2 regions of the Microbacterium sp. JAI119 genome follow, and region 2 is predicted to be linked to the other one. Evidence: riboswitches for the same ligand, from Rfam matches in the RefSeq annotation. Region 2 holds a riboswitch; the other holds the start of a gene.
The links. A riboswitch is a leader RNA that binds a small molecule or an ion and turns the genes downstream of it on or off. The one in region 2 is predicted to bind thiamine pyrophosphate.

Region 1 (4,327 bases), on a different contig from region 2:
CGCCGCGGAGATGGCATCCTCCCAGTCGGCGATCTCCCGACCGGCGAGCACCGCGAGTTCGGCGAGATTCGGAGTGACCAGAGTCGCCCGCGCGAGGAGTCCGTGCAGTGCCCGCTCCGCCTCCGGATCCAGCAGCCGGTCGCCGGAGGTCGCGACCATGACGGGATCGAGCACCACGACAGGCGGGCGCACGCGGTCGAGCCACGCCCCCACTGCGCGGATGACCTCGGCGTCGGCGAGCATCCCGATCTTCACGGCGTCGATCACGATGTCGTCCGACACGGCATCGAGCTGCGCGCGGAGGAAGTCGACCGGCGGCACGTGCACAGCGCGCACGCCCTGCGTGTTCTGCGCGGTCAGCGCCGTGAGCACAGCCATCCCGTACCCGCCGTTCGCGGCGATGGACTTGAGGTCGGCCTGGATGCCCGCACCTCCGGACGGGTCGCTCCCGGCGATGCTGAGCACTCGCGGTACACCCCCGGAGCGCCAGCGCCGCAGGAACCGCGTCGCTACGGCGGCCGGATCGTCGGCGGCACACAGCGCCGAGACCACGGCCACCCCCGCCGCACCGGCATCGCGAAGGGCCTCGGTGTCGTCGATGTGGACACCGCCGATCGCCACGCACGGGAGTGCGCTGCGCCTGGCGAAGTCGCGAAATCCCTCCACGCCCAGCGGGACGGGGTGATCCGGCTTCGTGAAGGTGGGACGGATGACGCCGACCCCGAGGTAGTCGACCGTCCCGGCTGGGAGGGCCCGCAGCGCGTCGAGGTGCGCGGCGGTGTTGGCGGTGAGGCCGATCAACGCGTCGGGTCCGAGTGCCTCACGGGCGCGCAGCACCGAGGCGTCGCCCTGACCGAGGTGCACGCCATCGACCCTGGCTCCACGCTCACGAGCAGCCACGGCCGCGCCCAGCCGATCGTTCACCACGAGCAGCGCCCGACCGTCGATCGCCTGCGACAGCGCGACCAGCTGTTCGACCGTCTCCTCGTCGGTCGCGTCCTTGTCGCGCAGCTGCACGATGCGCACCCCGCCTTCCACCGCGTGCCGGACGGTCTCGACGACGCCCCGGTCTCCGCACAGCTCCGCATCCGTGACGAGGTAGAGCGAGAGGTCGGCGTTCACAGGGCACCGCCTTCGGCGCGGGCACGGACCCTGATGTCAGCGGAATCCACCGCGGCGAGGGCATCCAGCAGCGCGACGGCGAAGCTCCCCGGCCCGGTGGACCGCTCCGCTGCCTGCTCCGCCGCGATCGTGTACACGAGGCTCGCCGACGCGACCGCCGTGAGCGCGTCGTGCCCTGTCGCCCGCGCAGCGCCGAGGAAGGCCGCCATCACCGCGCCCAGAGCACAACCGCCGCCCGTGACCCTCGTGAGCAGCTCGTGCCCGTTGGACAACCGCAGCACGCGTTCGCCGTCGGTGAGCAGATCGATCGGGCCGGACACGGCCACCACACCGCGTGTCGTCCGAGCCAGCGCCGATGCGGCCTCGGCCGCGGACTCGGTGCTGTCGGTGGAATCCACACCTCGCCCACCGGCGCTGAGCCCCGCGAGAGCCAGCACCTCCGAGGCGTTGCCGCGGATCGCGGTCGGACGCTGCTCGACGAGTTGACGCGCGAGTGCGGTGCGCACCGGGAGCGCACCGACCGCGACGGGGTCGAGCACCCAGGGCGTACCGGCTGCCCTCGCACCGGTGACGGCTTCCAGAGTCGCCGCGCGCTGCTCCGGGGTGGGCGTCCCCAGGTTGACCAGCATCCCCGAGGCGACACCGGCGAACATGCCGACCTCCCCGACGATGTCGACCATGGCGGGAGCAGCCCCGAGCGCCAGCAGCACGTTGGCGGTGAAGCCGGTGACCACGGCATTGGTGATGCAGTGCGTCAGCGGTGGCGCCTCACGCAACACCCCCAGCAGCACCGCAGCCTTTTCGGCGAGATCGTGTGTGGAATCAGGACGCAGAAGATCGCTCATCGCGACATCCCTTCGCTAGTACGAACTAGATCAGGTTCGACGGGTCTGTTCTCAGCCGCGGATCGCGGCACCCCGTGTCACTGTCCGCAGTCTATCGATCGGCCAGCAGCGCCCGCTCCTGCGCCCGCGTGAGCCCGGCACGTCGTTCGCGGTCGAGTCCGCGCTCCCGTTCGTCGGCGAGCACGCGCTCGATCGTGTCGACGAGCGGACGGAGCATCCCACCGGTCTCATGGAATGCCGCGTTCGAGCGGGTCATGAATCCCGTCATCTCGGGCGGGAGCCACAGCGGCAGGGAGTGCGGGCCGGCCCAGTGGTCCACGTCACGCGCGATGAGCCACTCCTCGTCCGCGACGACGGTCGCCCCGGTGTGCCCGGATGCAGCGCGGACCATCCGCAGCACATCCGCGAGAGGCCTCTCGTCGCCGACGGCGTTGACGGCTCCGCTGCCTCGCGCGGTGACGACGTACTCCGCCAGATCGTCGACGTCGATCAACTGAGCGCTCCGCCCGTCCAGCGGGGGCAGCAGCACGGCGTCAGCGTCGGCACGAGCGAACGCGGCACTCCAGTAGCCGAAGCGGTCGCTCGGGTCTCCGTCGCCCACGATCAGGCCGGGACGCACCACGAGTGCCCGCTCCCCCAATCGGGCGACGGAGTCCTCGGCGGCGACCTTCTGCGCCGCGTACTCGTACTCGTCGCCGAGAACCGCCGCCGGGTGTCGTGGAGCCGATTCGTCCGCACCGACCGTCTCGTCATCGGAGTACACCGACACGGATGACACGTACGTCCATCGTGCCGCTCGATCGCCCAGCATCTCGACTGCCCGATCGACATGCGCCGCCTGGGAGGAGATGTCGACGACGTGGTCCCACTCCCGTCGTGCGAGGTCGGCGTAGGTCGAAGCCTCCTCGCGATCGCCACGCACCAGGACCGTTCCCTCCGGCGCGGGCCGTGTGCCTCGAGCGAGGCAGGTGACCGTGGCTCCGTGGTCGCGCCAGTGACCGGCGATGCGCCCGGAGAGCCACCCGGTGCCGCCCAGGATCAGAACATCCGTCATGGTGTGCCTGCACCCAACCGGTCAAGGCCTGCCAGCACCGGAACCGTCCAGGCGGGGTCGGGCCGCCAGCGGGTCCACGCGGAGTCGAACGGCCAGTCGTCGGCCTCGAACGACGCGATGGCCGCGTCCGCGTGCCGCTCGATCTGCGCGGCCTGCTCGGAGCTGAGCCGTCCCTGGGCGATCGCGGCGACGAGCTCATCCTCGTCCTTGAGGTGGATGCCGCCCGCCGGATCGATCTCGACGTCGAGGATATGGTCGGACGAGAAGGTGTCCCGGTCTGTCCGCAGATGCGCGTTCTCGAGATTCACGTACCACCCGGAGAACGCCCAGTCCGGCCCGGTGGTGTCGCTCCAGAACAGCCAGATCGACCACGGCATCCCCGCAGGGGCGATGCACAGCACCCCGTTGCCCCGCCAGCGCTCCACGATGCGCGTCCGCGGCTCGAGCCAGCGCCGGGCGAGAGGCACTTCCCGCACGCGCTGACCGTCGCTGGATCCCGGCGCCTCCTGGAGGGTCCCCGGAGCGAGCCAGGCCACGAGACCGCGCTCATCATCACGGACCACGCGCATCGGCGAGATCCTGGACGGCTCTCCCGGCTGCCACCCCGGTTTCCGATAGTGCCAGTCGATCTGTGCGCCGGGCTCGAGGAACGGCCCCTCGCCGAGCGGTCGCGCCCCGTCGGGGACGGCGGCCGGAGTGCCCTGGGGGAGGATTCTCATCCCGCCACGGTACTCCGGCGACGGCCCGGATCGTCCGAGCGACGACACGGTCCGCCTCACACCGCGGATCGATCCTCAGTCGCGCAGCGTCGCTCCGAAGCGCTGCGCAGCGACCTCGACTCCGGCGAGCTTGGCCTCCGTGGCCTCCGCCGCGGTGAGGGTGCGGTCATCCGCCCGGAACCTCAGCGCGAAGGTCAGGCTCTTGGAACCCTCCGGAACGCCCTCTCCGCGGTAGTCGTCGACGAGGCGCACCGACTCCAGCAGCATGCCCGCACCTTCGGCGAGGGCGGCCTGCACATCCGCGGCGGGGACCCCGGCCGGAGCCAGGAGCGACACGTCCTGCGTAGCGGCGGGGAACGTCGACAGCGAAGCCGCGACGACCCGTCCGCCGGCAAGCGACAGGATGCGGTCGAGGTCGAGCTCGAACACGGTCGCGCGCCCGGGAAGATCGGCCCCCTCGGCGACAGCGGGGTGCAGCTCGCCGACGTATCCGACCTCTTCGCCTGCCACCAGGAGCGACCCGGTGCGCCCCGGGTGGAGGGCGGCGCGTTCGGCCTGGAGCACGTCGATGTCGACCCCGGCGGCTG
Region 2 (4,327 bases):
GAGTCCGAGCGCGATCACTCGCAGACTCACCGCGATCGCGAGCGTGATGGAGTCGTCGCTGATCGTCGCGAAGCCGAACGTCCAGTAGATGCGCCCTGCCGGTTCCGCATACAGCAGCATGCTCACACCGGCGATGGGGGCGAAGATCGCGATCGGCAGCAGGCGCTTCAGCACCGTCGACAGACGCAGCCCCGTCAACGGCAAGCAGAGCAGCTGCAGGACGATCGCTGCCAGCGCGCTCGTGATGTCGATGGAGGCGAACAGCGGCACGGACAGCAGCAGGGCGAGCAGCAGCTTCGTCACCGGGTTCACACCGTCGAGCCAGACCGGGCGCACGGTCTCGGTCGCCGTCACGACGACGACCCCAACTCGATGCGATGACCGCCCAGGTGTCGGATCACCGCGTCGTCGTGCGTGACCGCGATGATCGACCGGCCACGCGCGATCTCCTCCTGCAGCAGGGCGACGAGCGAGATCCACCCGCGGCGATCCTGTCCGAACGTCGGCTCGTCGAGCACGATGACCTCCGGCGCCCCGGCCAGCACGGTGGCGACCGACAGCCGCCGCTTCTGCCCTCCGGAGAGCGTGAACGGGTTGGCGAGGGCGAGCGGGGCGAGGCCCAGGCGTTCGAGAAGACCGTCAACGACCGCATCCGTCTTCGCCTGATCCCAGCCGAGTGCCCGCGGTCCGACCGCGAGCTCATCGCGAAGGGTCTGGGCCAGGAACTGGTGCTCCGGCTCCTGGAACACCATCCCGATGCGGGTGAGCAGCTCGCGCGAGGTCCAGCGGATGGGGCGCGTGCCTTTGCGCCCCGCCAGCTCCGGTGCCGACCGCACCTCTCCCGCCTGCTCCGGGATGAGCCCGGCGAGCGTGAGGGCGAGCGTCGACTTGCCGGCGCCGTTCGGCCCGGTGATCACCGTCGCGTTCCCCCGCGGCACGCGCAGGTCGAGCCCGCGCTGCACCGGCGCTCCGTGCTCCCGTCCGATCGTCAGGGCGGACGCGATGAGCGCGTCCGGTGCCGACACCTGCTCCAGCACGGGCAGGTCGATCCCCCGGTCGGGCACCCACACCCCGGCGTCCGCCAGCACATCGCCGTATGCCGCGAACACCTGGGCCGGTTCCCCGTCGGCGAGCAGTCCGCCGTCGGCCGCGAGCACGATCACCCGCGTCATCAGATCGACCCAGATCGGTGTGCGGTGCTCGACGACGATCAGCGTCGCACCGGTGGAGGCGACGGCATGTTCGACGCTCGCCCGCACCTCGCGCACACCCTCGGGGTCGAGGTTCGCCGTCGGCTCGTCGAGCAGCAGCAGCCCTGGGCGCATCGCGAGCACACCGGCGAGCACCAGTCGCTGCTTCTGTCCGCCCGACAGGGCCTTCGTGGGGCGTTGCAGCGGCACATCGAGCCCGACGGCATCCAGCGCCTCCGCGACGCGACCGGGGATCTCGGATGCGGGCACACCGAGGTTCTCGCACCCGAACGCCACGTCGTCGCCGACCTTCGACAGCACGATCCCCGCATCGGGGTCCTGCAGGACGAGGCCCACCTGACCGTGCCGGGATTCGGGGGCGGCACCGTCGATGTGCAGCGACCCGGTTCGCACCCCTTCGTCGTCGCCGCCGAGGACCCCGGCCAGGCCCGCGAGCAGCGTCGACTTCCCGGCACCGGAGGCGCCGAGCAGCAGCACCCGCTCACCCGGTTCGATCGAGAACGAGACGTCCTCGACGGCGGGGAGCTTCCGACCGGCGTACCGCCAGCCCCAGCCCGCAGCCTGCACGCGGGCCGGGGCGGCGATGGTCACGGTCAGACCTCGCGCACGTGCTCTCGCCCGACGGCGAAGCGGTTCAGTGCACCGGTGACGGCCAAGGCGCGCACCAGCAGCCAACCGACGACACCCGCCAGGATCGCCCCGGAGACGACAACGCTGACCAGGTAGATCGTGTTGAACTCGACGGACTTCAGGATGTTGGGTGAGCTGCCGTAGAACAGCTCGAACACCCAGGCAGCCACCGCTGCACCGACACCGGCGAGCGCGGCGACCGCGATCCCGAAGCGCCGGTAGAAGAACAGGGCGAAGATGATCTCCGCGCCGAGTCCCTGCACGATGCCGGACAGCACGGTCGAGACGCCCCACACGTTTCCGATCAGCATCGACACGATCGCTGCGACGAGCTCGACGACCAGCGCCGCACCGGGCTTGCGGATGACGAGGCCGCCGACGACGCCGCCCAGCAGCCAGATGCCGACGGCGATACCGCCCAGTCCCGGCGTCAGAGCATCGGCCGCACCGAACCAGGCGTAGCCGATCGTGTTCCATCCCCAGAACACGAGGCCGATCGCGACGCCGAGGACGGCGGCAACGACGATGTCGACGACGCGCCAGCGCCAGATCGATGTGCGGTGCGGATCCTGTGCGGCGGCGGATGCCTGCTGCGTGGATGCGGACGTGGGCGTACTCATCTGAACTCCTCCCTGCGCTGGCATGACCCAGATCAGGTTCGACGGTCGAAGCGCGATTCGCTCCCTCTCAGCCCGGCTCGCCGGACTCCCGTGGTTGTGCTGACGATCCTACCGTCGGCGACACCCCCGTGGCGACAGGGCCCGGCGCCGCGGAACACGCGCGGGATTGGGTACCGTAAACGAGTGACCGCATCAGATCCCGCCGACGAGGCGACGGGCGTCGTCGGCGACGACGGCCCTGCCCCCGCCGACACCGCCGACACCGCGACAGGCGGATCGGTGCTGACGGCCGAGCAGACGTCGCCTGGAGCGGATGCTCCGGGGACGGTCGTAGACCCGGAGCCCGTCGTTCCACCGGAGGCCGTGAGCGCCCCGGAACCGGCCACCCCCGCGCTGACGAAGCCGCCGTTCATCCCTCGCGACCGCACGGTCCCGGATCCTTCCGGCGAACTCACCGCGTCGGAGACAGCCGCGCCCCAGTGGGCCGACGACACCACGACGGCCACCGCTCTCACCTGGGTGGACGCCGCGACCGTCGCCGAGCACACCGCCACGGCCACTCTCGACGACACCTCGGAGGCCGAGCGATCGAGCGGTCTGCTGCGCGGTGCGCGTCTTCGCCCCGCCATCGCCCGCCCGGGTGTCCTGGTCCCGCTGGCCACGCTCGCCGGTCTCGTCGCCGTCTACGCCGGCACCACACTGCTCTGGCCCCTCCACGAGGTGCCGCCGACGGTGCAGTCGGTCGAGTTCGCGACGACTCCCGCCGCTGCCGCCGCCGTGACCTGGCCGACCGAGGGTGCGGGTGCCGTCGGCATCGCGGGCATGACGACGGCGGCTTCGGTGCCCGACGCCGTGAGCATCGCGAGCATCACCAAGGTCGTCAGCAGTCTGATGGTGCTCGACCGCATGCCGCTCGCTGTCGGGGAGCAAGGACCCGAGTTCTCGTTCACCCGCGCCGACAGCGTGAAGTACTGGGACTACCGGCGCAGTGACCAATCCGCCCTCGACGTGCCCATCGGCGGAGTCCTCACGGAGTACCAGCTGTTGCAGGGGACGCTCATGGGTTCCGCGAACAACTACATCGATCGGCTCGCGACCGAGATCTGGGGCTCCGAGCGCGAGTTCGCGAGGGCTGCAGAGGTGTGGTTGCGCGAACGTGGCCTGACCGGAATCACCGTGGTGACCCCCTCCGGCTTCGACGAGCGCAACGTGGCCACGCCCGAGGCCCTGGTGGCGCTCGGCGAGCGTGCGATGCAGAACCCGGTCTTCGCCGAGATCGTCGGCACCAAGTCCGTCGACCTCCCGGGTGCGGGCACCGTCGTGAACACGAACGGCATGCTCGACGATCCCGGTGTCGTCGGCATCAAGACCGGCACCCTGGTCGGCTGGAACCTTCTCACCGCGAAGGACCTCGTGATCGGTGACACCACGGTGCACCTGTTCGCCGCGGCGCTGAATCAAGCCGGAGACGACGAGCGACTCGCTCTCACGCGTTCCCTGTTCGCCGAGGCGGAATCCGCACTGGAGGCGCAGGCGCCGGCCGTCGCGAAGGACACCGTGGTCGGCAGCGTCACGACTCCGTGGGGCGAGCAGGTCGACGTCATCACCGAATCCGACGCCGATGTGGTGCTCTGGAACAGCGCGACCGCGACCGCCGCGACCGCCTTCGACCTCGGCGAAGAACGCGAACAGGGTGACACGGTGGGCACGCTGACCACGGCAGGACCGGTCAACACCACGACGACTCCGCTGGTGCTGGCCGCGGATGTCGAGGGGCCGAGTCCCTGGTGGCGTCTGACCCACCCGCTCGAGCTGCTCGGGATCAGAGCCGACCAGCCCTGACGCACTCCCCGGCGATCGCCTACG

Region 1: another riboswitch for thiamine pyrophosphate. It lies ahead of thiM (hydroxyethylthiazole kinase); the one in region 2 lies ahead of HDC31_RS01750 (ECF transporter S component).

What each region holds. Positions count from the first base shown of each region.
Region 1 covers NZ_JACCCK010000002.1:15,604-19,930, forward strand. Annotated here, with positions in the region: gene HDC31_RS10890 (bifunctional hydroxymethylpyrimidine kinase/phosphomethylpyrimidine kinase) at 1-1,122, opposite strand, end outside; gene thiM (hydroxyethylthiazole kinase) at 1,119-1,967, opposite strand; TPP riboswitch at 1,958-2,052, opposite strand; gene HDC31_RS10900 (NAD-dependent epimerase/dehydratase family protein) at 2,059-3,021, opposite strand; gene HDC31_RS10905 (DUF402 domain-containing protein) at 3,018-3,740, opposite strand; gene pheT (phenylalanine--tRNA ligase subunit beta) at 3,816-4,327, opposite strand, start outside.
Region 2 covers NZ_JACCCK010000001.1:387,846-392,172, reverse strand. Annotated here, with positions in the region: gene HDC31_RS01760 (energy-coupling factor transporter transmembrane protein EcfT) at 1-354, opposite strand, end outside; gene HDC31_RS01755 (ABC transporter ATP-binding protein) at 351-1,802, opposite strand; gene HDC31_RS01750 (ECF transporter S component) at 1,805-2,461, opposite strand; TPP riboswitch at 2,454-2,563, opposite strand; gene HDC31_RS20460 (D-alanyl-D-alanine carboxypeptidase family protein) at 2,645-4,303, shown strand.